2 regions of the Aliiglaciecola sp. SL4 genome follow, and region 2 is predicted to be linked to the other one. Evidence: predicted binding sites of a transcription regulator. Region 2 holds the regulator's gene; the other holds the start of a gene.
What was found. The regulator ArgR, encoded in region 2, controls arginine synthesis, uptake and breakdown. The targets are predictions, from matches to a motif close to ANTGAATANNTATTCANT.
Positions count from the first base shown of each region.

Region 1 (15,907 bases), on a different contig from region 2:
TCGAGGATTGCGCGAGGTAAACCTCGGGACCACCTTTAATTTCGCCACCAGAGGTGTTAAGTGTAAAACCAGTTTGTTTTAATAACTCGTTCACTTCACTTAATGTAGCTAAGTCTTGTAGGTGATTCACAGAGACAGTGAAATGGTTAGCTCGATAGCCCCATGCTGCCATCCAAGCAGCATATTCTGAAACTTCTAACAGTGTTTCATAGTCTGCGCTGGAAACTTGCCAATGGGGACCTGAATACAAAAAGTTGTCTTGTGTTACAGCATCTTCTGCAACCTGATTCACCATGTTACGAATGATGGTTTGTACCGGTTTGTCGAATTCGTTGACCAGTAGTTCACTGATGAATACTTTGGGTTGAGTACTTTCTGGGTGTTCAAAATGTTTTGCTTTGAGCTTTTTTTGCACAAAGTCATATTGGCCTTTTTCCACATAACCTAGGGCTAAAAAATGCGCTGCCAGCTTGTCTAAATTGACCCTGTCTATGTCGAAAGTACGAAATGCCACATGGTCATTTACTAACTCTGATTGTCCATTGTATTGGCCGAGCAATTCATGCACTTTTTGCGCAGAAGGTGTAATGTTTAAATAGTCTTGCCACAGATTTGCAAACAAAGTGTCAATGTCAGTATGCATAGTTGCCGCTTACCTCAATTAAGTAAAAGAGCCTGCAAAATTAACGTTTACAGGCGATGAATAATATTAAAGGGTTAAGCCGGGGCTTAAGGTTGCTGGCAAGGTAACTTGCTCTAATTCCACAGATGCAACTGGGAATGCACAATAATCGGCAGCGTAATAAGCACTGGCTCGATGGTTACCACTTTCACCAATACCGCCGAAGGGAGCGGCACTGCTTGCTCCGGTTATAGGTCGATTCCAATTGACTATTCCAGCACGAATGCGCTTGAAAAAGTGTTGGTAATCTTCTTCACTATCACCAATAAACCCGGCACTTAAACCAAACTTAGTGTTATTCGCAGCTTTAATTGCGTTGTCGAAATCGTCATATCGAATGACCTTCAACAGCGGTCCAAAATGCTCTTCATCGGGCATGTCGTTGTGAATTGTGGTTACATCGAGAATACCCGGTGTGACGAAACCTGTGGCAGTATCCGTGTGAGTTAGCCTAACCAACTCAGAGGCACCTAAATCAAGCAGTTGTTGCTGTGCATTCACCATAGCCGCTGCTGCATTAGCAGAGATCATCGCGCCCATGAAAGGTTGTACTTCAGCATCGTAATGGTCGACTTTGATGTTTTTCGTAACGGCTATGAGTTTTGCTAAAATAGCATCACCTTGTTCACCTGTTTGAATAAACAAACGACGAGCACAGGTGCAACGTTGCCCAGAGGTAACAAATGCCGATTGCACAATATCGTGGACAACCGCATCAATATCTTGGGCATCTTTTACGATAAGAGGGTTGTTACCACCCATTTCCAAAGCTAATATTTTGCCTGGATGCCCTGCAAATTGTTCATGTAAAATTTTGCCAGTTCGAGAACTACCGGTGAAAAACAGTCCATCAATTTCAGCGTGACTGGCAAGGGCTTTACCGGTTTCCACTTCACCTTGGACTAAATTCAACACCCCAGACGGTAACCCTGCTTGCTGCCAAAGTTTGACCATTTTCTGAGCCACTAATGGCGTCAAGTCACTGGGTTTGAATACGATGGTGTTACCGGCAATAAGTGCAGGAACAATATGACCATTGGGTAGGTGACCTGGGAAATTATAGGGGCCAAAAACAGCTACCACACCATGGGGTTTATGGCGAATAAAGGCTTTACCTACCGGCATTGAGTTTTCAACTGTACCGGTGCGGTCATGATAGGCTCGCTCCGATATTGCTATTTTGCCTACCATGGCGCCCACTTCTGTGGCCGTTTCCCATAAGGGTTTTCCGGTTTCTTGGGCGATGGTTAACGCTAAGTCTTGCTTGTTTTCAGTAAGAAGTTCTGCATAGCGTTTAACTATGTCTAAGCGCTTCTCAAGTGGTAAATCACTCCAACTTAAAAACGCCTTTCTAGCAGCTTTTATAGCTGTATCTATTTGTTTGGATGAAGCCGATTTGGCTTGCCAAATAATGGTGTTTTTAGCGGGATCAATTGATTGAATATCGTGACCTTCACCTAGGTGCCACTCACCTGCAATATAGTGGGCTTGTGTCGTCATACTTAATTCCTATGGCTGGGTTATTAAATTATTTTGGTTGGTGCAAAGCGAATTGGATCGTTCTCGCTGACCAAAAGTGCTGCCGCGCTTTGCGCAGAGATATAGGCAACGTTTTGCTCTTTATCCACATAGACTTCGGTGGATACGGCTCTGAAGTTTTTTACTTGGGTATTAATCACATAACACAACACACCTTCGGCCCCTTTTTGCTGATCAATCTTAATTGGCAGCTTACGACTGGCTTGGGCTGTTCGTATGTGTTGAAGATTCGCTTCTACAGTTGGGCCACCGTCAAAAATATCTACATATCCACGACTGATAAACCCTTCTTGTTGTAAAAGCTGTAGCGCTGGTCGCGTTTTTTCATGTACTTGACCAATAACAGCTTGGGCCGCTTTACTTAGTAAACTGACGTAAATGGGGTATTTAGGCATCAATTCTGCAATAAACACTTTATCGCCTATGCCGGTTAAATAGTCCGCTGTAGGAAAGTCCATTGAAAAGAAATGCTCTTCAAGCCACTGCCAAAAGGGAGAGGTCCCGTTTTCGTCACTCACGCCACGCATTTCAGCAATCACAGTTTCCGAAAATCGTGTCTGATGTTCCAACATAAACAAAAATCGAAACTTAGAAAGTAAACGACCATTGCTACCTTGTCGCGCATTTTCTTTAAGGAACAACGTACATATTTCAGACACGCCCGTGTAATCGTTACATAAGGTCAAAATGTCCACAGTATTATGAATTTTAAGCTCGCGAGAGGCATGTACCACTTTGCCACAATGGTAGTGATAGAAAGAGTCTTCTAACCCCACTGTTGCTGCAATACCACTAGTACCAACAACCTCATGACTGTCAGTATCTTCCATAACAAATAAATAGCTTTGATTGGCTGGCTTATCAACCTGCTCCTTAAAAGCAATTTCAGATTGTTCTATTTTACGTCGTAATAAAGCTTCGTTAACAGGCAATGATGTAAAACCAATGCCTGATTCAACTGCAATATTGTACAACTCATCATAATCACTTAACGCAATAGGACGGATCACTTTCATAATGGTGTACTCACTTTACTGTTTGCGTCTTAGCTTAGCTATTTACAACATGCTCAATGGCGCGCTCAAACCGAGCTAGACCCTCTGCAATATCTTCATCAGGTATCACCAAAGAAGGAGCAAAACGCACAACATTAGCACCGGCAACTAAACACATCATATTGTTTGCAGCAGAAGCAACTAGGAAGTCTCTTGCTTTGCCCTGATATTGTTCAGTCAAAGCGCAACCTATCAATAAGCCCTCGCCACGTATTTCGCTAAACACGTTGAATTTTTGATTAATTTTTTCTAGACCATTACGGAATAATTGTTCTTTACGCTTAACGTCCTGCAAAACCGCTGGCGTATTAACAATATCCAACACTTTTTCGGCAACGGCACATGCCAATGGGTTACCACCATAAGTACTACCGTGGGTTCCTACTTTTAAACTCGCAGCTATTTCGCTGGTTGTTAACATGGCTCCGATTGGGAAACCACCGCCTAGGGCTTTTGCTGTGGTAAGGATGTCAGGAATGACATTAAGACCCATATAAGCGTATAAATTGCCTGTGCGTCCTACTCCTGACTGTACTTCATCAAAAATAAGTAATGCATTGTGTTCAGAACATAATGCTCGTACACCTTTTGCAAACTCTTGGCTTGAGCTGATTACGCCACCTTCGCCTTGAAGAGGTTCCATAATTACTGCACAAGTTTTGTCTGAAATAATGTCTTTAAGGGCATCAAGATTATTGAAGTCTACGTGCTGAACGGCGCCAGGCTTCGGACCAAAACCATCGGAATAGGCTGATTGGCCACCCACAGTTACGGTGAAAAATGTCCGTCCGTGAAAACCTTGGTTAAATGCGATGATTTGATTTTTTTCTTCGCCGAAATGCTCTAGTGCATACCGTCGAGCTAATTTAAGTGCTGCTTCATTGGCTTCTGCGCCTGAGTTTGCAAAGTAAACTTTATCTGCGAAGGTCGCATGAGTTAACTTTTTACCTAAACGCAGAGCTGGCTCATTGGTAAATACGTTGCTTAGGTGCCACAACTTCTCACCTTGTTCTTTCAAGGTTGCTACCAAATCAGGATGGCAATGACCTAATACGTTCACAGCGATACCACCGGCAAAGTCTATGTACTCTTTTCCTTCCTGATCCCATACTCGTGATCCCTGGCCTTTAACAGGAACTATTGCTGCTGGGTTGTAATTAGGAACCATAACTTCGTCAAACGTTGCGCGTGTTACTTGCATTCTTTACCTCACTTAAAATTCTGGACGTATATTTTCACTCGTGATTTATACTGTATTGGCAATCAAATAATCTTGCCTAACGACCAATTTGGACTGCGCATTGTGTCAGATTTAAATCAATCTGTCTCTAGGTGAAACGCCGAAAACCCTTAAATTTAAAGGCGTGCGGCTAATTTTGCAGGAATAGTGAATAACTATTTATGCTAAGGAAACCTCTCTAGCTTGTTGAAAGTGTGCTACGCCTTGCAGGGCTGTTAATGTGGCAAAAAGTCTATGGATGGCTGCTTTTGAGGCTTAGCAATTTAATTAAATTATGCTAACAATGAAATTAGGTTTGCTTATCTTTACAGAGTGACACTATCAAGGACGTTTATTCTAGAAATAAAATCGTGTGCATGATTATGTAAAAAAAAATTTAACAATTTCGGGTAGAATTAAATTAGGAACCCAAAGTTGCTTATTTATCATCCAAAATGATGTCAAAATCTCGTAAGTTGGTCAGCTTCAATTCAGCCAATGCCCCTTTAGGAAGATAAAATTGGCGTAAATACACTTTTGCTTCCTCTAACGAAATCAATTTATTCGCTTTAAGTGTCCGGTATCGATTGTAAGCTTCACCCTGAACCAGTACTTTCCCCATAGGTGACATGTCAGCTATTTCTTTGTTACTCGCAAATTCTTGCATTGCTTCCACAAAAGCGAGTCGTTTGAAGGGCATTTGCGATAGCAGCTCAGTACTTAAAATGTACCCATACTTCTTTATCGCCTCTAACAGAAACGTTTCAGAAAGTACTACTTCTCCTAACGCAAAATGTTCATCAGGTTTACCTTCATTCTGGGCTTCGACTAGGGCTTCTCTGTGCACTTGATCAAAAAATTTGAAAAATAAACGCACTATTACAATCTTTCCAAAATCATGAAATAGCCCTAATAAAAAAGCATTATAACTATCTAATTTATTGACTTGAGCTAACTTTTTACATGACATCGCAGTGCCTATGGAGGCATCCATGAGTTGTACTTTGATTTTAGGGAATGGGTCGGTAATTTGCGGCAAACAACGTCTATATGCAATAGAGGGAATCAGCATTTTGATGTTTTCCACACCTAAATAACTTAATGCCGTTTTTAAACTTTCAACCACTACTACTTTACCATTTGAGTCGACTCTACGATATTTGGGGCTGTTGATGAGCCTTATCAGTTCATCATAAAGCCATGGCATACCTGCAGCTATAGGTTCAATTTTACTAATTGAGGTCGCTCTAGTGGCCAGAGCATCAAGTAAAGTCGGGAGGTTTTGGTCGAAGCCTAAAGCTTCGTTAAAAAGCTTTTGTGTGTCTTCAAGTTGAGCCTCTATGCGCTTAATCACCTCATTGTGGATCTTGTTTTGGATATGTTGTACATAGTTTGAATGAGTGAGTCTATTTAGTTCTTTGTCATACCTAGCCTGTTTTTCAACTTCTAACAAAGTGCGTTTAGTCTCTTTTTTAGCGACTAATTCAACAGCATTTGATTCACTAATTAACCCCATGTGCTGTTGAGCTAACTGTAGACTTATGGTTAAGTAATCAAAGCGTAAATTGATTTCGTTTTTCAGTGCTAAAAGTTCGCTCATTGATTTTTCTTAGTGCCTTTGAATATTATTTATGGGGAGTATTATTAGCTTGTGGCTCTCATTGAGCTAAAAAGCACCTTGGTTTTTGTTTAACCACCACTTATCGGCAATACTAACAAAATTCCATAGTAATTTATGCCCTACAATAGTTAAAAGTGATTCTGGATGGAATTGCACTCCCATCAACGGCCAGCTAGTATGTTCAATCGCCATGGGTTCAAAATTGCTAAACTCTTCACACCAAGCTGTTATGCGCAATTCTTTAGGTAAAGAATCAGAGTTAAGTATCAGCGAATGATAACGAGTTGCAATAAATGGGTCCTCGATACTCTCAAACAGTGGACTTTGATTATGGCGGATGCTTGAAGTTTTACCATGCATAATGTGTTCAGCCACTTCCACTTTTGCACCAAATACTTGCCCGATTGCTTGATGACCTAAACACACACCGAAGATAGGGATCTTGCCCGCAAACCTCTGGATTGCTGTTAAGGTCACGCCCGCTTCATTAGGGGTACAAGGACCAGGAGAAAAAACCAAATATTTTGGCGCTAGCTGTGCAATCTGCGCGCAGTTTATTTGGTCATTTCTCACTACCTGTACTTCTACGTTCAATTCTCGAAAGTAACGTGCAAGATTGTGAGTAAATGAGTCATAATTATCGATCAACAATAGCATGACAATTTACTTTCCTAAAACGGTTATCCGCCACTACATTACTTTCAACAAATGACTTTTTGAAAAGCTCTGTGCTTATGGTTTTGGAATAAACCCAACTGACTTATACACTTTTTCAATCATTACCGAGGCGCGAGAACTGGCTTTTTCAGCTCCCTCTTTCATGACGCTATTCAAATAAGTTTGGTCTGCACGAATTTCGTGAAACCTAGCTTGAATTGGGTCTAATAAAGCGACAACCGCATCAGCCACGTCACCTTTCAAATGACCATACATTTTGTCTTCGTATTCAGGCACTAAGCTATCGACACTTTTACCAGTAGCACAAGATAACAATGATAATAAATTCGAAACCCCAGGCTTTTCCTGTTTGTCAAAGTAAATACGAGCCTGCTCATCTGAATCAGTTACAGCACGCTTTATCTTCTTACTAATCTTTTTAGTGTCTTCTAGTAAACCAACGAAGTTGTTTGGATTCGAGTCTGATTTTGACATCTTGCTAGTCGGATCCTGAAGGCTCATTATGCGTGCACCAAATTCCGGAATAAAGGGTTCTGGAATAGTAAACACGTCGCCATATAAATTATTGAAGCGAGTGGCAACATCACGAGTTAATTCGAGGTGTTGTTTTTGATCATCGCCTACAGGCACTTTATTGGGTTGGTACAACAAGATATCGGCAGCCATGAGGGCAGGGTACGTTAATAGACCAGCATTCACGTTAGCGACATTTTTTGCTGATTTATCTTTGAATTGAGTCATTCGGTTCAATTCACCCATTTGTGTATAACAGTTAAGCACCCATGCTAACTGAGCATGCTCGGGAACATGAGACTGCATGAAAATAGTGCTTTGACTAGGATCAATACCACAAGCTAAATACAAGGATAAACCATCTAAGCATGCGTCGTAGAGGGCGGTAGGGTCTTGACGAACGGTAATAGCATGCATGTCTACGATCATGTAAAGACAATCATTGTCCTGTTGCATGCCCACCCATTGGCGCAATGCGCCCATATAATTACCTATAGTCAGCTGCCCTGATGGCTGACAGCCACTTAATACAATTGGTTTACTCATAGTATAAATTAATCTTCTTAAAAATTAGAAACAGGCTTAAGCCATGTTTACTTTACTTAATTCTGCACGCATTTGGTCTATAACCTGTTTGTAATCTGGCTGGTTAAATATAGCTGACCCAGCTACAAAGGTATCAGCCCCTGCTTCAGCAATGCTGCGAATATTATCGACTTTTACGCCACCGTCAATTTGAATTCTAATTTGTTTACCCGATGCCTGTACCCTCTGCTTAACAGCTCTGATTTTTTCTAAGGTTTGAGGGATAAATTTTTGTCCTCCAAATCCAGGGTTTACAGACATCATCAAGATAAAGTCGAGTTTATCGATAATGTGGTCGAGACAATTAAGTGGTGTGGCAGGGTTGAGCACTAAACCAACTTCACAGCCACTTTCTATGACTAACTGCACACTTCTATCTAAATGTTTGGTTGCCTCAGGATGGAAGCTGATGCGATGCGCCCCTGCTTTAGCAAAATCTTCAATCATTTGATCTACCGGCTCTACCATTAGATGCACATCAATGGGTTTGGTTACGCCGTGCTTTACCAATGACTCGCAAACTAACGGGCCTACCGTTAGGTTTGGAACGTAATGGTTATCCATTACGTCGAAATGCACTAAATCTGCACCTGCTTCTATCACTTTGTCCACTTCATTTCCTAAACAAGCAAAATTAGCGGAAAGGATAGATGGAGCAATTAAAAAAGGGCTCATGAACTTCTCCAAAATAATTTGCCGATAGTGTAAAGAAAAACGGTTAATGAAAAAAGCGCTAGCCACTTTTAAACCAAGCACCAGATTGGTGCTTGAGAACCAATCTGGTGCTTCATTATCCCTAAATAGAGGAGCTCTACATAAGATTTATTTATCCCTTATTAAATTTTATTAATAAGAAACAAAGAGTTACGTTCTTGTAGAGATAATGTAAATAAGCGGCATTAGAATTGCCTTATCTATGCCAGCAACAAAATAAAATAATAATAATAATACAAATTAAAACATTGAAAATAATATAAATTTCGGAGAACACATATGAAAACGTTGAAATTGACCGCATTGGCTGTCGCTGTACTTTCTGCAAGCAGTTTTAGTTCCATAGCCCAAGCTGAAATATCAGCTAATTTTGGCGCTACCAGTAACTATTTATGGCGTGGTGTAACACAAAGCGCTAATGACGTATCCGTTTCTGGTGGTATTGACTACTCAAACGATAGCGGTTTTTACGCAGGTACTTGGGTAGGGTCAATTGACTGGGGTGTAGATGGTACAGAAAACGATTTCTACCTAGGTTACGGCGGCGAGTCTGGTGATTTTGGTTATGATGTTGGTTACATATACTATATGTACCCAGCTACAGGTTATGAAGACTCAGATTTCGGCGAAATCTATTTCAACGGTACATTTAAAGCCTTTTCTTTTGGTGTCGCTTACACAATCAACAGCCAAGCTGATGATGATGCACCTTTTGGTACGGGCGATCTTTACTACAGCGTAGGTTACGGTGTGGACCTTCCTAATGAGTTTGGTCTTGGCCTAACTTACGGATATTATGACTTTGATAGTGATGATGCTGTTTATGGTGACGTTGACTACGGCCACTTCCAAATTGATCTGTCTAAAGGTGATTTCACCTTGAGCGTATCTAAAGCGGATGATGAATCAGGTGATGACGATACTAAATTCGTTGTTAGCTGGGGTACATCGTTCTAATAATACGATAATTTGAAACGCCTAAAAAGCCAACTTTTCAGTTGGCTTTTTTGCTTTCTTGGGGAGATAAAAGGGGGGCTAAAACCTAATCTTGTGTGGCTAAAACCTGCTTAATATTCGACAAATGACAGAATATTAAGATAAAAGTTAGTTGTTCATTTTATCAACACACGTATAATAGGCTAATTGGATTCAATACTGAGGTGGTCAGATGAACAGAAAGCTGAAAGTCTTTTCGTCAGTTGGGGCAGTTATGTTCAGCATGGTTTTTGTGCTGCAAACACAATCTTCTGGTGTCGATGATTTCTGTCAAAACATTGATGTTGTTGAATTTAATTCAAACTTACCAATTACACACCCAATTAATCGATGCGCTTCAAATCATCAGAACAGTGTTAGCTGGACTGATTGGTTTTCTGGGCGTTCTGGCTATAAATTTCATTATTTAGATTTGCTAGAATTACTATCTAGAGCCGCCGATAACCGCTCTAACGTTCAGTCGGACTCTCAGTAATTGTCAGATTCAAAGCAAAATAATAGTTTGTGGGGCGTCTTTAAAAGCGTTGCTGCTAGTGTGTTTGGTGTGCAATCTCATCAAAATTATGAGAGTGACTTTCAGCAGAAATCATTTGTGCCTTTTTTACTCGTTGGTATTGTCTTTGTTATTGCGTTAATACTTGGCTTGGTTGCTGTGGTCAATATTGCATTAAACTAGCAAAACTATCTCACTTCTCCCCCGTCTGAGCTTAGGTATATAAGGCCAGAAGTTCGCCCACTTTTACTCGTTTATCACCTTTTTGACTGATGGTCCGTTTTACCATCAAGCTGGTAATATCTGCCTGTGAATAAATATCACGGGTGAAAGGGGTATCGTGATTACTGATTAACACACTCACCGATTTTTTCGTTGCATTATGATTGGCTAATTTGGCGAGCATGAGTTGTTCGTCTAATGAAAAGCCATTCTTAGAATATTGAGTGAAATTAGCGGTTAAACTGATAGGTGCGTAAGGCGGATCACTATATATAACGTTACCTGCTCTAGCCCGCGCAAAACTATGTTGGAATGGTTCACAGGTAAAAGTCGCTTTCTGTGATTTTTCTGCAAAATAAAGCAGCTCTTTTTTAGGAAAGTAAGGGGCCTTATATCGACCAAAAGGCACATTAAACCCACCCGACAGGTTATATCGACAAAGTCCGTTGTAACCATGTCTATTCAAATACAAAAATAAAATAGATTTGAAGAAAAGGTCATCTGATTGATTAAATTCTTTGCGAAGCTCGTAGAATCTTTTCTCCTGATTATTCGAGGGACTAAAAAGCTTCTCTGATTCCTGAATAAAATAGTCTGCTTGGGTTTTAACAATAGAGTAAAGATTGATGAGATCTGGGTTGATATCATTCAATACATATTGAGGGTATTCGGTGTTCAAGAAAACAGAGCCGGCACCCACAAATGGTTCGATCAATTTGTTACCTTCAGGTAAGCGTTGGCAAATTTCTTCGATCAGTCCGTATTTACCGCCTGCCCATTTCAGAAATGCCCGATTTTTGTTTTTCTTCATGTCCGCATTTTGGCGTAACTACAACGAGGTTATTGCTGAGGTACTGCCAATTCTACCTTAATTTGTTTAACTGATTTAGCAAATGGAACTGTTTTGTCAATGCTATCGGGTAAGGAGGTCGTATACTGCCGCGCTTGTTGCACATTGGCAAAGGTTTTTTTGAAAATTACCACATGCCAATCTCCACCAAAACGTTGAGTAGTGTATACCCAACTTGTTTCTTGTAAACCATGTTCTTCTACGAATCTCGTTGCTACATCTAAGTAGCTCATGGAAGCCAGTTGTAAAACGTAAAGGTTGTCACTTAAATCAAGAATTGGATGGGTAAGCTGTTGCACATTGGGATCAATGACTTGGTCTATTAATGGTGTGTCTTGCTCAGGTGTCGATTCTAGGTCTGCGTTCTGACTTGTATCCTGAGTTTCTATACTTTGCTTTTCGATTTCTTGTTTTTCAATTTCCTGTTGCCAGCTAGTTACTAATGCTTGTGAGTCGTCTGGGAGCAAAACATTGTTTTGTTCCTCTGCTGATAGTAACTCGTTTGTTGATAACGGTTTATCCTGTTGTGTTTCGAGCTGGAGGTTTTCTTCAGACAACATATCTTGTTGTAATTCGCTTATTTCCTCTGATTCAGGCAGAGCGGTTAGTTGAGGTTCGTCAACTTGGTCGTCAATTTTGTCAACAACCGCTTGATCAACAGTAGCCTGGTCAGCAACTGTATAGTGAGGATTAACAAACTGTTTAATCTCATCAGGATACTGCCAAAATACCAACATAGAAAAAATACCTAGAAAGGCGATGCCAACTAAAATTTTAAACAGCGGTTTATTTATCGTGGAGTCGGTGTCAGCATTAGCCTTATTTGCAAACTGCTGTGCGATTGCCGCTCTTTTCTGAGTAATACTTTGGCTATAACTTTCAGTAAATTGATTTGTGGTGACAATCTCTGAACTCAACAAAATGGGTAAGTGTTGATTATCTTTTGCTAAGTTTGATTTAGCTGATTCGGTCCATTCTGGGCTTCCGAATAATAATACATTGAGATGATGACCCTTTTCTAAATCCTTGTTTTTGAGAACTAAGCTCCAAAGCTCATTGAGCAAATTTGCTGAAATGTGTTGGGCTGCACAAATACACAGTAAAATGGGACCTGTTTCTTTTGAAAGCTGTTGGATTAATTGTTTATCAAGCGGAACGTTAGGCGATAGAGGGTGGCTAACTAATTGGCGATATATTTCGTTTCTGTAATCTGAATCTCTAAGGGTGTTATCACCATTGATAAAAGCTACTTCGGTATTTTCATGCTGTTTGGCTATAAATTGCTGCAAAGAGGATTGTTGCTGAGACAAACTTTCGCAGCTAATAAATATGAGCTGAGACGAATATGAAACTAAATATTCCAGCCGACTATGCAACTCGTTAATGGCCACAATCCATTCTCTTAGCTATTCAATATATTTTGCAAAATATGATGTTCAACATCTTTGGTTACAACAGCTTCACCAATGGCAGTCGGTATAATGAACCTAATCGCACCAGATAACACTTTTTTGTCGTGTTGCATGTGTTGCATGAAAATGTCGTAATTCATGTGTTCAGGAGCGTCTACGGGCAAATCGAATAGCTTTATAAGGGCAATCATGCGGTCTAAGTCAGATTTTGAAATCCACTCTTTTTCATACGCCGCTTTTGCCGCTAACACCATGCCGCAGCCTACAGCCTCACCGTGCAACCAATTACCATAACCTTGCTCTGCTTCTATAGCGTGACCAAAAGTATGTCCAAGGTTAAGAAGGGCTCTAATTCCATGTTCTTTTTCATCTTTAGAGACAATTTCAGCTTTAATTTCGCAACAGCGTTGCACAACGTATTTCAGATGTTCAGGGGATAGGTCTTTTAACTCTTGGACGTTGTCTTCTAGCCATGCAAAAAATTCAGCGTCATAAATTATTCCGTATTTGATAACTTCAGCCATACCTGCTGCAAATTCGCGTGGGGGTAAGGTTTTCAAAGTATCAATATCGATGATAACGGATTGAGGTTGATAAAAAGCGCCAATCATATTTTTACCCAGTGGGTGATTAACGGCTGTTTTACCGCCAACTGATGAATCAACTTGGGAAAGTAAGGTTGTTGGCACCTGAATAAAGGGAATGCCTCGTTGGAAACAGGCTGCGACAAATCCGGTTAGGTCACCAATAACACCTCCACCTAAAGCTATTAGGGTTGTGTCTCGTGCTGCGTGCTGTTCAAGAAGTTGGGTTGTAACCGCATCGAATTGGGTGAGATTTTTATGCTGTTCACCGTCTGGTAAACATACGACGTTAACCTCAACACCGTCTAAAGCGGCTAATAACGTATCCAAATAAAGGGGTTTAACCACTTCATTTGTCACTACGATAGCTTTGCCACTTTTAATTTGAGCTTTGAAGGAATCTTGAGAAGAAAGTAAGCCTGTATCTATATTGATTGGGTAACTACGCTCACCCAACTCTACTCTAATTGTTGACATGAGCGTATACCTCTTATGTAGAACGACCTAATTAAAGTCCGATTTTGTTTATGATTTGACTCGCGACAGCTCTTGCACTCTGATCATCAGTATCTACGATGTAGTCAGCTACTTCCTCATAAAGAGGGTTTCGAGTGTCTGCAAGCTCACGTAAAACCATTTCCGGATCATCTTTTTGCAATAAAGGACGACGTTTGTCTCGTTGAGTACGCGCTACTTGCTTGTCTATGGTCGTTTGTAAATAAACGACAATGCCACGGGCGGACAAACGATTACGAACATTCTTGCTGACAATAGAACCGCCACCAGTCGCTAAAACAATACCTTGTTTATCAGTTAGGTCGTTAATGACGGTTTCTTCTCTAAGTCTAAAACCGTCTTCACCTTCTAAATCAAATATCCACGCGATATCCGCGCCAGTGCGACGTTCAATTTCCTGATCGGAATCAAAAAACTCAAGATGAAGTTCGTCGGCAAGATGCCTTCCTATCGTGCTTTTGCCAGCCCCCATAGGACCAACAAGAAAAATATTACGCTTTTCTGCCATTTTTGCTTTTATCACAACTTTAGTTAACTGGGGTTTTGCAGCCCAATTTGAATTATTCCAATCACCTAAAAGTCCCATCAAATCAAATAGATAATTAAATCCAGTTGACTCGATTCGTTTAAGTAATTGGTCTGAACATGACCTCGTCGAAATTTCGAGAGCGCGATTATCTCAGTTATATGCTGAAATTTGCAAGTTTTGTTGCTTTTAATTTGCCCCATCGCCAAATGTCGAGGTGTAAAGATCTTTTAATCAGCACCTTTATAACGGCTAGTTTAATTAAAATAGAGGCTATATGTAATAGATAAAAGAACCATAACGCCGACATCCATAAATGTAACATGAAAAAGCGTATGTGACTTAATTCGTTATAGGTGCAAATTTAAAGTTTAATCTGTTTGGAAACAACATAAGTCAAAATAAAGGGTAAACTAGGTTATTTAGACAACAAAAAAGGGCAATAAAATTGCCCTTCAGTGGATACCTGAAAATCTGTCTAAATCATTATAGCGAATCTACTAGAATTTTGGGGGTGACAAAAATTAATAGTTCACGTTTCTCATTTACTTTCTGAGTATTTCTGAAAAGTGTACCAACAACAGGTAAATCGCCTAATAAAGGAATTTTGGATACATCATCCGCGGATGTTTGTTGGAAAATTCCACCGAGTACTATAGTCTCGCCATTTTCCACCAGTACTTGAGTGCTAATTTCTTGAGTGTCGATAGCCACCGCTGGTCCAGTAGAGGTAGATACGGTTTCACCACGCGTGTCTTGGGTCACCACAAGATCCAAAATTACTCGATTGTCTGGCGTAATATGAGGAGTCACTTTTAAACTTAATACTGCTTTTTTAAATTCTACTGAAGTCGCACCACTTGAGGTCGCTTGCACGTATGGGATTTCTGTACCTTGCTCAATATACGCTTCTTGTTGATTGGCTACAGTAATACGCGGGCTAGCGATAATTTCACCTTTGTTTTCTGTCTCCAGAGCACTGAGTTCTAAGTCTATGATAGTGCCATCTACTAATCTCGCTATCTGAATACCAATACTTCCGGCTGGGTTTGATACAGGAAGATTCACGTTCAGCCTGTCCGCCAAATCTGGAAATACTCCGGCTGCAATGTCATTAGCGCCTTCTAATGAGCCTGAAATACCGCCATCGGAAGTACTATCACTTACGCCCCATCTTACGCCTAATTGCTCATCAACATTGTCGCGAACGGTAACCATTCTTGATTCAATTAATACTTGCTTAATGGGAATATCTAGCGCTTTTATCAATGCGCGCGCTTCTTCCACTGAGGCTTCAGTATCTCTCAACAGCACAGTATTAGTGCGCTCATCAATAGTGACTGAACCTCTTGGACTAAGAATACTGGCGTCAGTTGATTTTAGAATAGCAGCCATCTCTTGTGCTTTTGCATAGTTAATTTGAATATTGACTGCGCTTAGAGGAGCTAAATCGGCTACTTGTTGTTTAGATTGTAATTGCTGGGTTTCACGTGCCGTTAATTCTTCAGAAGGGGCTATCAACAGAATATTGCCCTCTAATCGTTTGTCTAAGCCTTTAATTTTTAGAATCATCTCAAGGGCTTGATCCCAAGGAACACCAGACAAACTAATGGTTACGTTACCACTTACCGTATCCGTGGTAACTAAATTGAAGCCGTTTACTTGAGCAATTATCTGTAATACTTGCCGCACGGGGACATCT
Region 1 covers NZ_JBGOSE010000007.1:57,819-73,725, forward strand. The annotation lists gene AB6T38_RS11800 (DUF1338 domain-containing protein) at 1-643, opposite strand, end outside; gene astD (succinylglutamate-semialdehyde dehydrogenase) at 710-2,182, opposite strand; gene astA (arginine N-succinyltransferase) at 2,206-3,237, opposite strand; gene AB6T38_RS11815 (aspartate aminotransferase family protein) at 3,272-4,477, opposite strand; gene AB6T38_RS11820 (HDOD domain-containing protein) at 4,935-6,095, opposite strand; gene AB6T38_RS11825 (aminodeoxychorismate/anthranilate synthase component II) at 6,162-6,773, opposite strand; gene trpS (tryptophan--tRNA ligase) at 6,849-7,853, opposite strand; gene rpe (ribulose-phosphate 3-epimerase) at 7,890-8,567, opposite strand; gene AB6T38_RS11840 (TorF family putative porin) at 8,886-9,563, shown strand; gene AB6T38_RS11845 (hypothetical protein) at 9,775-10,077, shown strand; gene AB6T38_RS11850 (DUF2970 domain-containing protein) at 10,078-10,278, shown strand; gene AB6T38_RS11855 (Dam family site-specific DNA-(adenine-N6)-methyltransferase) at 10,310-11,128, opposite strand; gene AB6T38_RS11860 (hypothetical protein) at 11,158-12,477, opposite strand; gene aroB (3-dehydroquinate synthase) at 12,570-13,640, opposite strand; gene aroK (shikimate kinase AroK) at 13,672-14,187, opposite strand; gene AB6T38_RS11875 (type IV pilus secretin PilQ) at 14,692-15,907, opposite strand, start outside.
Region 1: the regulator ArgR is predicted to act here: its motif matches at 4,663-4,680, upstream of AB6T38_RS11815 (aspartate aminotransferase family protein).

Region 2 (15,907 bases):
TCCCAGATAGACGTCCACGACCACCTGAATTAATGTTAATCATGCTTTGACCAATCATCGCACAACCACCCATACCACCAAAGAATCCGTTGACTGTGTTAGCAACACCTTGACCTACACATTCCTTGTTACCACGACCACGGGTATCAGTCATTTCATCAATAAGCGATAAGGTTAATAAAGATTCAATCAAGCCCACTAAACATAAAATCACTGCGGTGGGTAAAATTATATATAGGGTTTCCATATTCAACGGCACCATAGGCACATTGAAACTGGGTAATTCGCCCGCTAAAGTAGCGGCTGCTCTTTGATCTTCAGGTAACATGCCTCTGACAAAATCGATTACTGTGCGCGCTTCGAGATCCAACCCATGAACTAATAAAGTCACGGTTACAATGGCCACAAGGGAAGCAGGAACCGCTGTGGTTAACTTAGGTAAAAAGTAAATAATGGCCATAGTTAAGGCCACTAACCCTAACATCCAATAAAGCATGCTGCCCTGCATCCACTCTTGAACACCTAGCTCATTAACAACTTTAAACTGACCTAATTGAGCGAGGAATATAACGATTGCCAAGCCATTAACAAAACCAAGCATTACTGGGTAAGGCACCAAGCGGATGAATTTACCTAACCTAAAAACCCCCGCCAGAATTTGCAAAATACCCGCCAAAATCACCGCAGCAAAAAGGTATTGAATACCATGTTGAGCCACCAACGCAACCATAACCACAGCCATAGCACCCGTTGCGCCTGAAATCATTCCAGGTCTGCCGCCAATTGCGGAAGTAATTAAGCCCATCATAAAAGCAGCATATAGCCCTACCATAGGCTCAACACCAGCAACAAAGGCAAATGCAACCGCTTCAGGAACCAATGCCAAGGCAACGGTTATTCCCGATAGCACGTCATTTTTGACGTTACTGTCACGGTTGGTTATCAGGTCAATCATTTACTACCCCAAATTTATAGTTTGTTAATTTAATTGTTAGCCGGTCATTTTAGCAGCTAAGCTAGGTCAGGTCTTTTAACGGTTTGTTAAAAGACACAAAAAAGGCCGGATAAATCCGACCTTTTCAATCGATAGTTGCAAATATTAAGCAACGATATCTAGTAGTTCCACATCAAATACTAATGTACTGAAAGGACCAATTGCACCACCAGCACCTTGCTCACCGTAAGCCAAGTCGTGTGGTACGTGTAAACGCCATTTAGAACCAACTGGCATCATTTGTAATGCTTCAGTCCATCCTTTGATAACACCATTAACTGGGAACTCTGCTGGTTCACCGCGCTCATAAGAACTATCAAATACATTACCGTTAATTAAAGTACCGTGGTAATGTGTACGTACTTTAGAAGTTGCAGCAGGTTTTTCACCTTCGCCAGCAGTCAACACTTCGTATTGTAAGCCAGAAGGCGTTACCGTAATTTCAGAACGCTTAGCATTTTCTGCTAAATATGCAGCGCCTTCTTCGATAGCATCTTTATGCTGATCAGCTTTAGCCGCTTGCATGCGTTGATGAATTTCGTTGAATGCAGCACCCAAGGTCTGATTGTCAACTTGTGGCGCTTGCTTAGCAAAAGCGTCTTCTAAGCCAGCTTTTACTGCTTCGATGTCAAGACCTTCAAATGGATTGGAAGCCAATTGTTCGCCCATTTGGTAACCAATACCATAGCTTGCTTGAAGCTCAACACTGTTATATTTTTCTGTCACGTTATATCCTGTTTTGATTGGGAAAAGATAAAACGTCAATGGTAACATAGTTCAGGTGTTGCCTTGTACCCCAAAAGCTAATTGGTTAGATACAAAATTAGTAAAATAATAAAAGTCGTAAAATAAACGTCAAAATAACAATAAAAGTTTATTAAAACGACCTGAAAATAAAAAATGATTTAACTTTGTACCCGAACTAAAACATATTTTTATAAATAATAAATTCTAATTTGTATATTCAGTTTGGAGGATATGTGAAAGAGCAACTAGCAGTTCAATTAAAGGAATCTGTTCGATTTCTAGGTTCGACTCTCGGCGACACAATTCGTGCTCAGCTTGGCGAAGAGTGGCTTGAACGAATTGAGTCGATTCGCATCGGCGGGCGCAAGTCTCACTTAGGCGAAACTGATTCAACTCAGCAGTTAAAAGATTTATTTGCTGAACTCAATAATGAAGATCTTCTGATCGTTGGCAGAGCATTTTCACAATTCCTTAATTTAGCCAATATAGCCGAACAGGAATTCAATAGCATTTCCATAGCAGATGATCCTGTGGAAAAGTTATTCGAACATTTAGATGACGCTAAAGTCGAACAAAAAGATTTTGCTGATGCTTTTGAGCAGCTTAAAATCGACTTGGTGCTTACTGCCCACCCAACCGAAGTAACTCGTCGTACGCTTATTCATAAACACGGTGAACTTGCCCGCTGTCTTCGTGAAATGCATCAAAGTATGCTAACGGAAGAAGAGCGTAGTGAAATAGAAACTCGCATAGCTGACCTTATCAGCCAAGCCTGGCACACCGAAGAGATACGTTCAGTGCGCCCTACTCCAGTGGACGAAGCCCGCTGGGGATTTTCAGTTATAGAAAACTCGTTATGGGACGCTGTTCCTGCCTTTATTCGCTCATTGGATAAAAAGGTTAACAACAAATTTGGTATTTCATTGCCAATCGACGCATCGCCGGTGCAATTTAGTTCGTGGATGGGCGGAGACCGTGACGGTAATCCCAATGTCACTTCTAAAATTACCCAAGAAGTTTTGTTATTAGCCAGAAAACGCGCGGCTAAACTATTTGCTAAAGATATTGATGGCTTGCAGGTAGAGCTATCCATGGGTGATTGTAACCAAGCCCTAAAAGATCTTGTCGGTGACGATAAGCTAGAGCCCTATCGTGCCTTACTGCGCCCTCTTTATCATAGGCTTGCTAAAACTCAGGAAGGTATCGAAGACTTCTTAGCGGGTCATCAAGTAGATGACAGTAATTGGGTTACCTCCCAAGATGACATACTTTCACCTTTGTTAGTTTGTTACGAATCCTTACACGCATGTGGAATGCAGGTGATCGCCGATGGCAAATTACTCGACACCATTCGACGTGTACATTGTTTTGGTGTTCACCTGCTTAAACTTGATATCCGTCAAGACTCAGAGCGCCACGCCGAAGTATTCGGTGAATTAACGCGTTATTTTGGCATGGGCGACTACATGCACTGGAGTGAAGAGGACAAACAAGCATTCTTGTTAAAAGAGTTAAGCTCAAAACGTCCACTCATCCCTGAAAACTGGGAACCTTCAGCAGACGTACAAGAAGTATTAGATACTTGTCGTATTATCGCCAAAAACAATCAACAAGGTTTTGGCATCTATATCATTTCCATGGCCAGCCTGCCCTCAGACGTACTTGCAGTACAATTGCTACTCAAAGATACTGGGGTAAATTGGCCCATGCCTGTGGCTCCCCTGTTTGAAACCTTGGATGACTTAAATAACGCAGCTTCAGTGACGAAACAATTACTAAGTATCGATTGGTACCGAGGTTATATCCAAGGCACTCAATATGTCATGATCGGTTATTCTGATTCAGCTAAAGATGCTGGCGCATTAGCTGCTGGTTGGGCCCAATACGAGTCTCAAGAAGCGTTAGTTAAACTCGCTGAAGAATTTGAAACTAAATTAACCTTGTTCCACGGTCGCGGCGGAACTATTGGTCGAGGTGGTTTACCTGCTCATGCGGCTATCCACTCACAACCACCAGGATCCCTTACGGGCGGTTTCAGGGTAACAGAGCAAGGCGAAACAATACGTTATAAGTTTGGTATGCCTGAGCTTGCTAAAGGAAGCCTAGGTTTATATGCCAGCGCGATTTTAGAAGCGATTTTGTTCCCACCACCTAAACCTAAACAAGAGTGGCGAGAAGCAATTACAGCTATGGCCAATGAAGGTCGTGACAACTACCGTAAGACAGTGCGTCATGACGAAAACTTCGTGCCTTATTTCAGAGTTGCTACACCTGAACAAGAATTAGGTAAGTTGCCCCTTGGCAGCCGACCAGCAAAACGTAAGCCGACAGGTGGTATTGAGAGTCTTAGAGCCATTCCATGGATCTTTGCATGGGCTCAAACTCGCTTAGTACTTCCCTCTTGGTTAGGTTCAATGAAGGCCGTAACGGATTATTACCAATCAGGGCAACAACAAATCATTGATGACATGTTAGAAAACTGGCCTTTCTTCCATTCTCGTTTATCAATGCTTGATATGGTATTCAACAAAGCTGATACCAGAATCAGCAAAGAATACGATGACCGCCTAGTACCGGCAGAATTGCAATACTTTGGCCAAGCGTTGAGAACGGAGCTGGAAGAAAGTATTGAGTCATTGCTTAAATTGCTCGGTCAAGAGAGTGTCATGGAGACAGATCCGCGAGGAAAAGAATCTATGAGTATTCGAGCGGGTTATCTACAACCTTTGCATTTCTTACAAATTGAGCTGTTAACTAGGATCAGAAAATTAGATGATAGTGAACATGATGCTTTGTTAGAAAGAGCCATGATGGTGACTATCGCTGGTATTGCGGTAGGTATGCGTAATACGGGTTAATTTAGAATAACCTTAGAAAAGCATAAAAAAAGCCCCTTGTAGGTAACTACAAGGGGCTTTTTAATACGTATTGTAACGGTTAACGAATTAACCGTTTACGAATTTAACACCTAACTCAATATCTCCACGCAAACCGTCAAGCATTGATTCTTTAGCATTTTGTTCAAACTCGCTCAACTCACCGTAAGATAGAATTTCTTCTACGCCGTTTGGACCTAATCTAACAGGATGAGAGAAGAATACTGCGTCGTCTGAATTAGTTTCAACGTAAGTATACTCAACAACGTTGTCGCCTTTCATTGCAGCTACTAGAGACAAACAGAATCTTGCAGCAGCTTGACCCATTGACAAAGTAGCAGATCCGCCGCCGGCTTTAGCTTCAACTACTTCAGTACCTGCATTTTGAATACGAGTGGTTAAACTTGCAATTTCATCATCGCTAAATGAAACACCTTCAACCTGTGAAAGTAGAGGCAAAATAGTTGTACCAGAGTGACCGCCAATAACTGGTACGTGCACGCTAGTAGAGCTCAAACCTTTCAATTCAGCTACGAAAGTTTCAGAACGGATAACGTCAAGAGTCGTTACACCAAACAATTTGTTTTTATTGTAAACACCCTTAGCTTTTAAGGTTTCAGCTGCAATAGCAACAGTCGTGTTAACTGGGTTGGTAATAATACATGTACATGCATCTGGACAGTTGTCCGCAATACCTTCAACTAGGTTCTTAACGATACCTGCGTTGATATTAAACAAATCAGAACGATCCATACCAGGCTTACGAGGTACGCCTGCTGGGATCAAAACAATATCACAACCTTGCAAAGCAGTTGCTAAATCATCTTTACCAAAACCTTCAACTTTTACGTCTGTAGGGATATGGCTCAAATCAACCGCCACCCCTGGCACAACAGGTGCAACATCATATAAAGCTAACTCGGAACCAGCTGGTAACTGGGTTTTCAATAGAAGAGAAAGGGCCTGACCAATACCGCCTGCAGCACCTAATACCGCTACTTTCATAGTTGTCTCCTGTGGGACTATTAAATTCACGGCAAACCATAGAGTAAGCCGCATAAAAAAACAATTTATTGTGGTGAATGTTCACTATGTGTTTTGTATATAGCTCTTTTAGCCTAACATTCAGTTAGTTTTTAAGGCTTAACAGAATATATGGGTTACAAGCGATGAATTCAATAGCTTGAGGCAACTCAAAACAGATGCTTTAACTATATGATATTTATTCAAAGTATTCTGCGACTTATAAACAAGGCTACCTACCCCGTTTAGATTGTGTCAAACTATAGCGGTGAATAGCGAGGATGGCATGTCTAATACAAAACAAGAAGAATTGGTCAAAGCGTTTAAAGATATCTTAAAAACAGAGAGTTTTGGCTCTCAAGGTGAGATTGTTGATGCATTAACGGAACAAGGTTTTGGCAGTATCAGTCAATCCAAGGTTTCCCGTATGCTCAGTAAATTTGGCGCAGTACGTACCCGTAACGCACGGGGAGACATGGTTTACTGTTTACCGCCAGAGATGGGGATGCCCACGGCGAAAAGCCCTTTACGTCAATTAGTATTAGATATAGTCCACAACAATGTGATGGTAATCATTCGCACCAGCCCGGGAGCTGCACAGCTCATCGCACGCTTATTAGATTCCCTTAGCCAAAAAGATGGGGTATTGGGCACTATAGCCGGTGATGATACAATTTTCATTGCACCCGCGGATATCAGTAATATTGAAGAAACCCGCAAAAAAGTTGAAGCGCTATTTGAGAACGTATAAAGGTTATTTCTACAAATAAGCGGTCCAGTTCAACAATAAATTAATGGGTTGCACACTCAGTGTCCTTTCATTTAATTGTAAGTTGTTAAGCAATGATTTTTATTGAGCAGTTTCATCACCCCAAACTAACCGTTGATTGTTGGCAGATTGAAGCAGATAGTGCGGTAGCAGTATTAGGCAAAAATGGCGCTGGCAAACAATTTGTCGATCAGCTTCTTTTAGGAAAACTGAACGACTTTGAACATAGCCGCTTAAACTTACCCAACCCAGATGTGGTTCGCTTAGTTTCGTTTGAAACCCTGCAAGCGGTGTATGAAAATGAATTGAAAATAGATGAAACTGATATCACTGATGAAATTGATTTTGGCACACCCGCTAAAGACTTTTTACCACAAGACAAACTCCAGCACCCTCTGATCACCCAATTTCATTTAGAACATAGGTTAGAAACCGGCTTCCGCCAACTCAGCACAGGTGATTCGCGTAAGTTATTAATCTTAAAGGCGATATTATCAGGTGCTAAATACCTTATCTTAGACAACCCCTTCGATGATTTAGATGTCGCATCAAGGGCACAACTGAGCCAAGTGTTAAGCCAACTCAAACCTCAAGGCATCACCTTAATAATATTATTGAGCAATCGGCAAGATATTCCCCAGTGGATCAGCACTTTTGCATTGGTTGATAACCATAGTTTGCACGATTTAAGGGGATTATCAGTTGAGGATGCACAAGCCACCATCGACACCATATTCGCCTTTGATGCATTGGATAAATCCCTACTTGAACGGATGATCTCTGACAAGCACAGTCACAATAAAAAATCCTTAGTGCGCATCAATAACGCCAATGTTATTTACGCTGAAAATCACGCTCTTAAATCGGCCAATTTAACCATTGATACCTTCGAGCACACTATTATTACCGGTCCCAATGGTTCAGGTAAATCAACTCTATTGCAATTAGTTACCGGTGACTGTCCTCAATGTTTTAGCAACGATGTGACTGTGATGGGGTATAAACGAGGCAGCGGCGAAACCATTTGGGATATCAAAAAGCATTTAGGCATAGTCTCCCCTGATATCCATCGTTCCTACCGCGTAAACTGCAATGCCTTAACCGTGGTTCTTTCAGGTTTTATGGACTCAATTGGGCTTTATAAAGACATTAGCTCTGCGCAAAAACAACAAGCCTTAGCATGGTTGGATTTAATTGGTCTGAGGCCACTGGCTAACACCAGTTTTAAACAATTGAGTTTTGGTGAGCAACGTTTATTGCTAATTGCCAGAGCCTTAGTGAAATTTCCATCCCTGTTGGTATTAGACGAGCCCACCCAAGGGCTGGATGAAATTAATCGGCGCTTAGTGTTGGACGTGGTCACCACCATTGCTAAAAAGCAATTGGCGACCATTCTTATGGTTAGTCACCGTGAAGATGAACGTTTGCCCATATTTGTCCAACACAAAGATATAAGCGGAAGCTAACGTAAGGTAAGTTCTCGCCAAACCATTCGGTGATCAGAGGAGGATTTGCGATCAGCCACTAATTCCTTGCCGCTTTCATTTTCACCTGGCCAAAATACCCCAGCATCACGGGAAGAAAAACCGGCTTTTGAGGTGATCACATAATCAACCCCCAACCCCCATGCTGCGGTGTGATATTGGGCATTAGGATCATCAGGTTTAGACTCTTTCCCACCCAAACTGGTGGGCAGAGACAGTTGAGAAACCAATGGATGAGCAAGCAAATCAGCCATCATAGTGCGTTGGCCATCACCGGCATCGGGAGATGCATTTAGATCGCCTAAAATAACAAAACGTTCGCCACTGAACCCTCCGATATCCCCCTTATCATCGTAAATGTAATTAGCTTGCTCACCACTGCTAAGATAATCATTCCAAAATTGAATTTCATCATGATTACGAAACCCATTGCGGTTTTCTGGCCCATCAAAGACCGGAGGAGTAGGATGACTAGCCAACACATGTACTATCTTCCCCTCGACATCAACAGGAATATCCCAATGGGACTTAGAAGATAAACGTAAAACTTCCATGGCCTCGGTTGAATACCAAGCACTGCCATCAGTGTTTTTAATTTTGCTCAACGAATTGTCAGGCATATCTTTCCATAAGAATGTTTGAAAGGTTCGTACATCTTGCATATGGATTGGGTAACGACTGAGTAATAACATGCCATATTGGCCTGCATAACGACCGTAACCGAATGCATCGCCACCAGAGTTTTCTAGCTTACCATCGTTATTTAAATCCACACCACTAGCCACGCCGGTATTCACTGGCCCATAATAAAAGTAAGGGTAATCAATACTCGCCTGCCCTTGCTGGGAGACATTTAAATAATTCTTAATAAAGGTTTCGGGGCCAAGTGATGGGTCACTACTGTAATCAAATTCGTTTAAAAGAATAATGTCAGGTCGCACCCGCTGAATAATTTGCGCAATATTTTTTATCTGTTGATTATCACCTGTGGCTAAATGCTTAAATAACAAAGTGGGATCATTCTGGTTTTGGGGCGCTTCTGAAGCCCGATAATTATCCGCTTCCATACTCACATTAAAGGTCGCCACTCGAATTGACGTTTGCGCGCTAACACAGCCGACTAATTGCATACTCAATACTATTCCTAACGTTATCCAAACGTATTTCATGTAACTTAACCTTAAAATTTAAATCCCGATTACGCCATCTAAGGTGATTTGCACCTAATAGAACAAAAAAACCGGTCACAAGGACCGGCTTTTACTTTAGCGATTTTAACTACAAATTAGAAGTTGTAGTTAAAGCCTATACGCATTTGCCAAAGTGATGCATCACCTTGACGATTTTCAGGCGTAGTGTCATCAAAATCGACAGTATTAAATGATACACGCTCAGCGATACCCCAATCATCATTTAGAAGGTTGGTAAAGTTATCGATAACGAAGAACACATTAGAGCTGTGATCCGCCATAAAGCCAGGTAGCTGTTGACTTACACGAACATCAAGTTTGTTCCACCAAGATCCATTTTCGCCGTTACGTTCATTCCCCATTGGCAACACGTTGTTGCTGTCTAGGTAAGGGTTGAAACCGTAAATGCCATTCACTTCGCCGCGAGGTACTGTGCGGCTGTAAGGACGACCTGACTGAATTAAACCAAAGACTGAGAAAGTCGTATCGTAACCGTCTAAGAATTCAACATCATATGTTAACGCAGCTGTAAATCTGTGCTCAATGTTGTAGTCAGATAAGCTAGATACTTGCTCTTGCGGATCAGTAAACGCACGGTACTGATAGTTTGAAAACGCTACAGAACTGGTCATAGGCTGAACATCTTCTGCGTGGTTATATGCATAACCTGTTGTCAAATTAATACCGTTATCCCAAGACTTCATCAAACCAAACGAAATTGTGTAAGACGTGCTATCTTCAGAACTGTTTGTCAGTACAAAAGAAGGAAGACGAACGCTATCATAGATTGGATAACCTTCATCGTTAGTTCCTGTTTGCTCCAAATCACCACGTAATACGATAGCTTGATCTTTAGTTACAGAAACCAATAAATCAGCTTGTAATACGTAATCGTCTTCAGTTACGTGCGTTGCACCCAATGACAATTTCGTTTCAGAAGGAATTTTGAAACTAGGGTCAAAGTAATTGATTTCGTTGTTTGAACCTTGACCTGCAGAAACAGCATCATAAAGTTCAGAAGGGATACCGTAACCAGGGCCTGCTGGTACACCATCTTCAAGGCCACTGTAAACTACGTCATCATCAAACAATGAACGTGAACCGTCGGTATAACCATAATCTCTTCCGCGTACACCAAACTGTAGTACATTGTTGTTTGAGAAGTTGTTTGAGAACCAAACGTTCGGGTTACCACCACTAAAGATACCGATACCGCCACGAAGGTCTGTATTATCATCTAATGTGTAGTTGAAACCGATACGTGGCTGAAGTAAGCCTTCGCCGTCAAGGTTTGTACCGTTAGAGAAACCGTAATCATCTGTGAAATCTGGATTTTCAACTGGTCGAGAATCAGTGGTGTACCAATCATAACGCAAGCCAACTTTTAGTTTTAAATCATCAGTTGGATAGAATTCATCCTGAGCATATACCGAGTGAATTGCATAATCCCACTGTGCCGCAGCATCATTTGGATCTTGAGATGGAGCGTTGTTGTAGTAAATCGCACCTGGCGTACCAGCTTCAAATGCATCGATACCACCGTAAAAACGCATTTCAGTTTCAGTGTGTTGTACGAATACGTTGAATACGTCTAATGCTTCACGCTCATAACCAAATGTTAATGTATGGTCATTATCAAATAAATATTTACCACGTAAAATCAAACCATCAACACTGTAGTTCAAATCGTTGGCTTGACGGCTATCATCACCACCTAGATATACAACAACTTCTTCACCAGAATCTGGGTTTGTTACATAAATTTGCATTTCACCGAAGTTACTTCCGCCAACAGTACCGCTAGCATTTTCAATTGAAACTTGACGGTTATCAACATCTAACTTAGATAAGCGAACTTCTGTTGAGAAGTTGTCAGTCCAATCAGAATACAAAGAAAGCTGGTGAGACTTCAGCTCTGAACCTACTTCATAGATGTGATTCAATAGTTCAAATTCGTCTGCATCGCCGTCCGACGTATTCATGAAGTTACCGTCGTTAAACGTGTAGGTATAGCTTAAACGGTGATCATCATTGATGTTCCAGTCAAGTTTTACCAATAACTTTTCATCTTCTTCAGGTAGGCTTGTTGGTACTGGACCTGGATCATACTGATACAATTCGTTAGATATGCGGATGATTTCATCAAGATCTTCTTGACGAAGTTCAACTTCGTTAATTGCACCAGAACCTAACGTTCCGCGTGTGAAGATACTGTTTCCTTCGTACTTTTCATATGATACGAATGCGAACACTTTATCTTGTAAAATTGGGAAGCCAACATTAAAACCGTAACGCTTGTCACTGTTTGCAGGCGAATTGATGGTATCGCCTTCTAAAGAATCACCTTGGAATGAATCGCTTCCGTAATCGAAGAATACACCACCGTGAATTTCATTTGTACCTGATTTAGTTACTGCGTTGATGTTACAACCAGTAAATCCAGTGTAAACCACATCAAATGGAGCAATTTCCACCGAAACTTGATCAATTGCATCGTAGGAGAAAGGCATTCTAACCGTAGGGTAGCCGCTCGAACCTAGACCGAAAGAGTCATTCATTTTTACCCCATCAACAGTCAAACTGTTGAAGCGGTTTGATTTACCCACACATTGTACTGGGTTAGCGTCACCACGAGTTTCATCAACATAAACGCGAGGGTCCATACGGATAACGTCAGTAATATTACGGTTGATTGAAGGTGCTTTTTGTAAATCCGCTAAATCGAATGTCGCAGAAGGACCGATTTGACCTAAAGCTGTAGAAGAAAGCTGACTAGCAGTAACACTTATGACTTCAATATTAGAAGACTGTTCTAATTGAAGACCAACATTGAACGTTTCGCCCAAGCTTAAGAATACTTCATCAACAGTCGTATCTTGGAATTCATTTGAGTCAACTATCACTCGGTAAGGACCGCCAACACGCAGACCAGACAAAGAAAAGCTACCGCTACTATTTACTGTAGCAGTTTTAGTTGAACCAGAAGGTACGTGAATTACAGTAATTTGCGTCCCTGTCGCTGGAGCACCTGCTGGAGTGGTAATATTACCTTCCATCGATGAAGATGTTTCCTGAGCCATTGCTGCTGTTGACATGCCAACAGACATAGCCACTGCAATCGCAATACGATTCAGTTTGGTTTTTTTAAACATTGTGTTTTCCTAAGTAGTGTGTGTTCTTTTCTGCCCATCCAGTTTTTATTCACAGTCTTGTTGCGCTGCGTCATGAAACTATGATGCCTAATTTTCAAATCGGGCGTATTGTATCAGGTCAATTATTACACTTTTATGACCAAGGTGTCAGCAATAAAATTTAATTCATAAATTAACGCCAAAGCCACACAGTTATAACCTTTCATTTACTTTCTTGACCAATTGGTCAATCCCATTTAAAGTGAAAAACAATAAAATCTAGACTAAACAGTCACATATAAATCAGACCATTTGGTCTAGAGTTATTTTATACTTAATTTTTGAGCAAATTAGTATTATTTTTTTTATACAGACTGACTTTTTTTGCGATGACTGGTATCTTTTCCCAAGTTTTTTATTGATTCAGGGTCGAAATGGCTTCTCCACTTATTATCGCGATTGCTGGTGCTTCTGGTTCTGGTAAATCTTTGTTTACAGAAAATCTATTAAATGAATTTGCTCAGCAGGGTCGTCCTGTCCAAATTTTAAGGGAAGATCACTATTACCGTGCGCAAGATCATTTGCCTATGCATGAACGTGAAAAAAACAATTACGATCATCCAAAAGCATTTGAGCATGAATTGTTGGTTAAGCATTTGACGGACCTGAAAGCAGGTAAATCCATCGAATACCCAACATACTGCTACAAAACCCACACTCGGCTGCAACAGAGAGAAGTTTTGGAGTCTGCACCTGTCATCATAGTTGAAGGCATTATGTTGTTAGCGAGCCCTGATTTAGAGCCCCTTTACAATGTAAAAATATTTGTTGATACGCCGTTGGATATTTGCCTTTTGCGTAGAATCAAACGAGATATTGCAGAGCGAGGCAGAACCTTAGAGTCAGTCGCTCATCAATACGAAAGCACTGTGAAGCCTATGTACCATCAATTTATTGCACCAAGTAGATTTACTGCTGATGTGATTGTCACCCAAGGTGGTGAAAACTATATTGCTTTAGATGTGATTAAATCTCACATTCAGCAAGCTTTACTTAATGAATAGAATTAACTAAAAAAATAATAATAAAAGGAAATCCCATGATCGGTTTACTTGGAATTGTGGTGCTAATCGCCATAGCCTATGGCTTGTCGGCCCACCGAAAAAGCATCAACTGGCGAACAGTTGGCGGTGCGTTTGCTATACAAGCAGTAGTAGGGGCGTTAATTCTGTATGTCCCTGCTGGCAAAGATGCATTGCTAAAAATGTCTGCCGGGGTGCAATGGGTATTAGATATGGGGCAAGCTGGGATTGACTTTATCTTTGGCCCCCTTGGCAATAAGTCATTAGGTTTTATTTTTGCCTTTAACGTTTTACCTGCAATTGTTTTCTTCTCATCACTGATTGCGGTTTTGTATTACATCGGTGTGATGCAGTGGATTATCCGCTTAATCGGTGGTTTTTTGCAGTTTTTCTTAAAAACAAGTCGACCAGAATCCATGTCTGCCGCGGCGAATATTTTTGTAGGTCAGACTGAAGCTCCCCTGGTTGTGAAACCTTTCATTCCGCAAATGACTCGTTCCGAACTATTCGCCATCATGGTCGGCGGTTTAGCCTCTATTGCAGGTGCAGTAATGGTGGGTTATGCCCAATTAGGAGTGGATATCAAATTTTTGCTAGCCGCGAGTTTTATGGCAGCTCCTGGCGGTTTATTGATGGCTAAAATTATTATGCCAGAAACTGAAACCTACAAAAATGAACTAGAGGAATTGCAGAATGACGACGATAGTTACGCTAATGTATTTGACGCCGCAGCAACAGGGGCTGCATCAGGTTTGCAGCTAGCCTTAAACGTTGGAGCAATGCTATTAGCTTTTATCGCATTAATCGCTATTTTAAACGGGTTAATTGGTGGCATTGGCGGCTGGTTTGGTCAAGGTGATCTAAGCTTACAAGTGATATTAGGATATTTATTCCAACCTTTGGCATGGGTATTAGGAGTGTCATGGGACGAGGCAAACATAGCGGGAAGCTTTATTGGTCAGAAAATGGTAGTTAACGAATTTATCGCTTACTTAGATTTTGTTAAGCACCAAGACGAATTGTCGATTAAATCACAAGCAATTATCACATTTGCATTGTGCGGGTTTGCCAACTTTTCTTCCATTGCGATTTTAATGGGCGGTATAGGCGCACTCGCGCCAACCCGCCGCAAAGAAATTGCTCGTTTAGGATTAAAAGCGGTTATCGCAGCGACTTTATCTAACTTAATGAGTGCCGCCCTGGCCGGCCTTTTCGTTGCACTTTAACCCTACAAGAACGCCAGAAAAATATATAAAGTTTGCAGTAAATTAAGTAAGCGCTGCAGTTCACAGGAAATATTATGAAATTAGAAGCAGTAGATTATAGCAAGCCAGGAGCCGACAAATTATTTGTTGAATCCCTGCACAAAACTGGATTTGGCGTTTTAAAGAACCACCCTATATCGCAATCTTCAGTGAGCTCCATTTACCAGAATTGGCAAGCTTGGTTTGACTCCGAAAATAAACAAAACTTTTTGTTCGACAAAGAAACCCAAGACGGTTTTTTCCCAACCAGTGTTTCTGAAACAGCAAAGGGTTTTAAGAAAAAAGACATCAAAGAGTATTTCCATTATTACCCTTGGGGGAAGTGCCCTGCCCAATTGAAGCAAGAGGCCGCAAACTACTACCAAGCTGCTATGAATTTAGCCGCAGAACTGCTCACTTGGGTTGAAAAATACTCACCTGCAGATGTGGCAAAACGATACAGCCAGCCACTGAGTAATATGATAAAAGACAGTGAGCAAACCTTACTTCGAATTTTACATTATCCCCCGCTGACCGGTGATGAAGAAGCTGATGCAATCCGCGCTGCTGCCCATGAAGATATTAATTTATTAACCATTTTACCCGCTGCCAATGAGCCTGGCTTACAGGTTAAAGGCACAGGCGAAGAGTGGATAGATGTACCAAGTGATTTTGGTAACTTAATCATCAATATCGGCGATATGCTGCAAGAAGCCTCTGGTGGCTATTTTCCATCAACTACTCACAGAGTCGTCAACCCAGCAGGTGCGGATATGACTAAATCGCGTATTTCACTGCCGTTATTTTTGCACCCTCGCCCTGATGTGGTTTTATCCGAACGCCATACTGCTGATAGCTACTTGAAGGAGCGTTTACGGGAACTTGGTGTCGCTTAAAAGCGATAAACCTATCCTTGTTACGACCCTCAAGACAAAAAGCACTTACTCTGTATAGATTAAGTGCTTTTTTATATGCTGAATTATTCAGTTAATTTATCCATTAATTTTAAAATGTTAAAACTTGTCTCTACTGCAGCTTGAAAAAAATCAGGATCCACGGATTCGACTGTATCTTTTTCAGTGTGATAATAAATGTGTTCACCCACACCAACAAATAGATAGGGAATATCCACTTTCCCAAAAGAAGCGTGGTCACTGGCCTTGCGCCAATCCGGTCCAAACGCCATTGCTGATCCTCGACGATTTCTTCGGTGTTGATTAACTAAACACAAACCAGCCTCATCCGTTGCTTGGGCAATCACTTCTTTAAACGGCAAATAGTATCTTGCTCCTGATACATACAAACGGCTTTTCCCTTGATTTTGAGAAATCATATCTAAATTCAGATTATATTTAATTTGGCTCAAT
Region 2 covers NZ_JBGOSE010000019.1:20,160-36,066, reverse strand. The annotation lists gene AB6T38_RS18340 (SulP family inorganic anion transporter) at 1-955, opposite strand, end outside; gene AB6T38_RS18335 (FKBP-type peptidyl-prolyl cis-trans isomerase) at 1,100-1,768, opposite strand; gene ppc (phosphoenolpyruvate carboxylase) at 1,975-4,599, shown strand; gene mdh (malate dehydrogenase) at 4,687-5,622, opposite strand; gene argR (transcriptional regulator ArgR) at 5,927-6,391, shown strand; gene AB6T38_RS18315 (ATP-binding cassette domain-containing protein) at 6,484-7,875, shown strand; gene AB6T38_RS18310 (endonuclease/exonuclease/phosphatase family protein) at 7,872-9,062, opposite strand; gene AB6T38_RS18305 (TonB-dependent receptor domain-containing protein) at 9,179-12,235, opposite strand; gene udk (uridine kinase) at 12,649-13,278, shown strand; gene AB6T38_RS18295 (NupC/NupG family nucleoside CNT transporter) at 13,314-14,522, shown strand; gene AB6T38_RS18290 (2OG-Fe(II) oxygenase family protein) at 14,597-15,436, shown strand; gene AB6T38_RS18285 (M20/M25/M40 family metallo-hydrolase) at 15,520-15,907, opposite strand, start outside.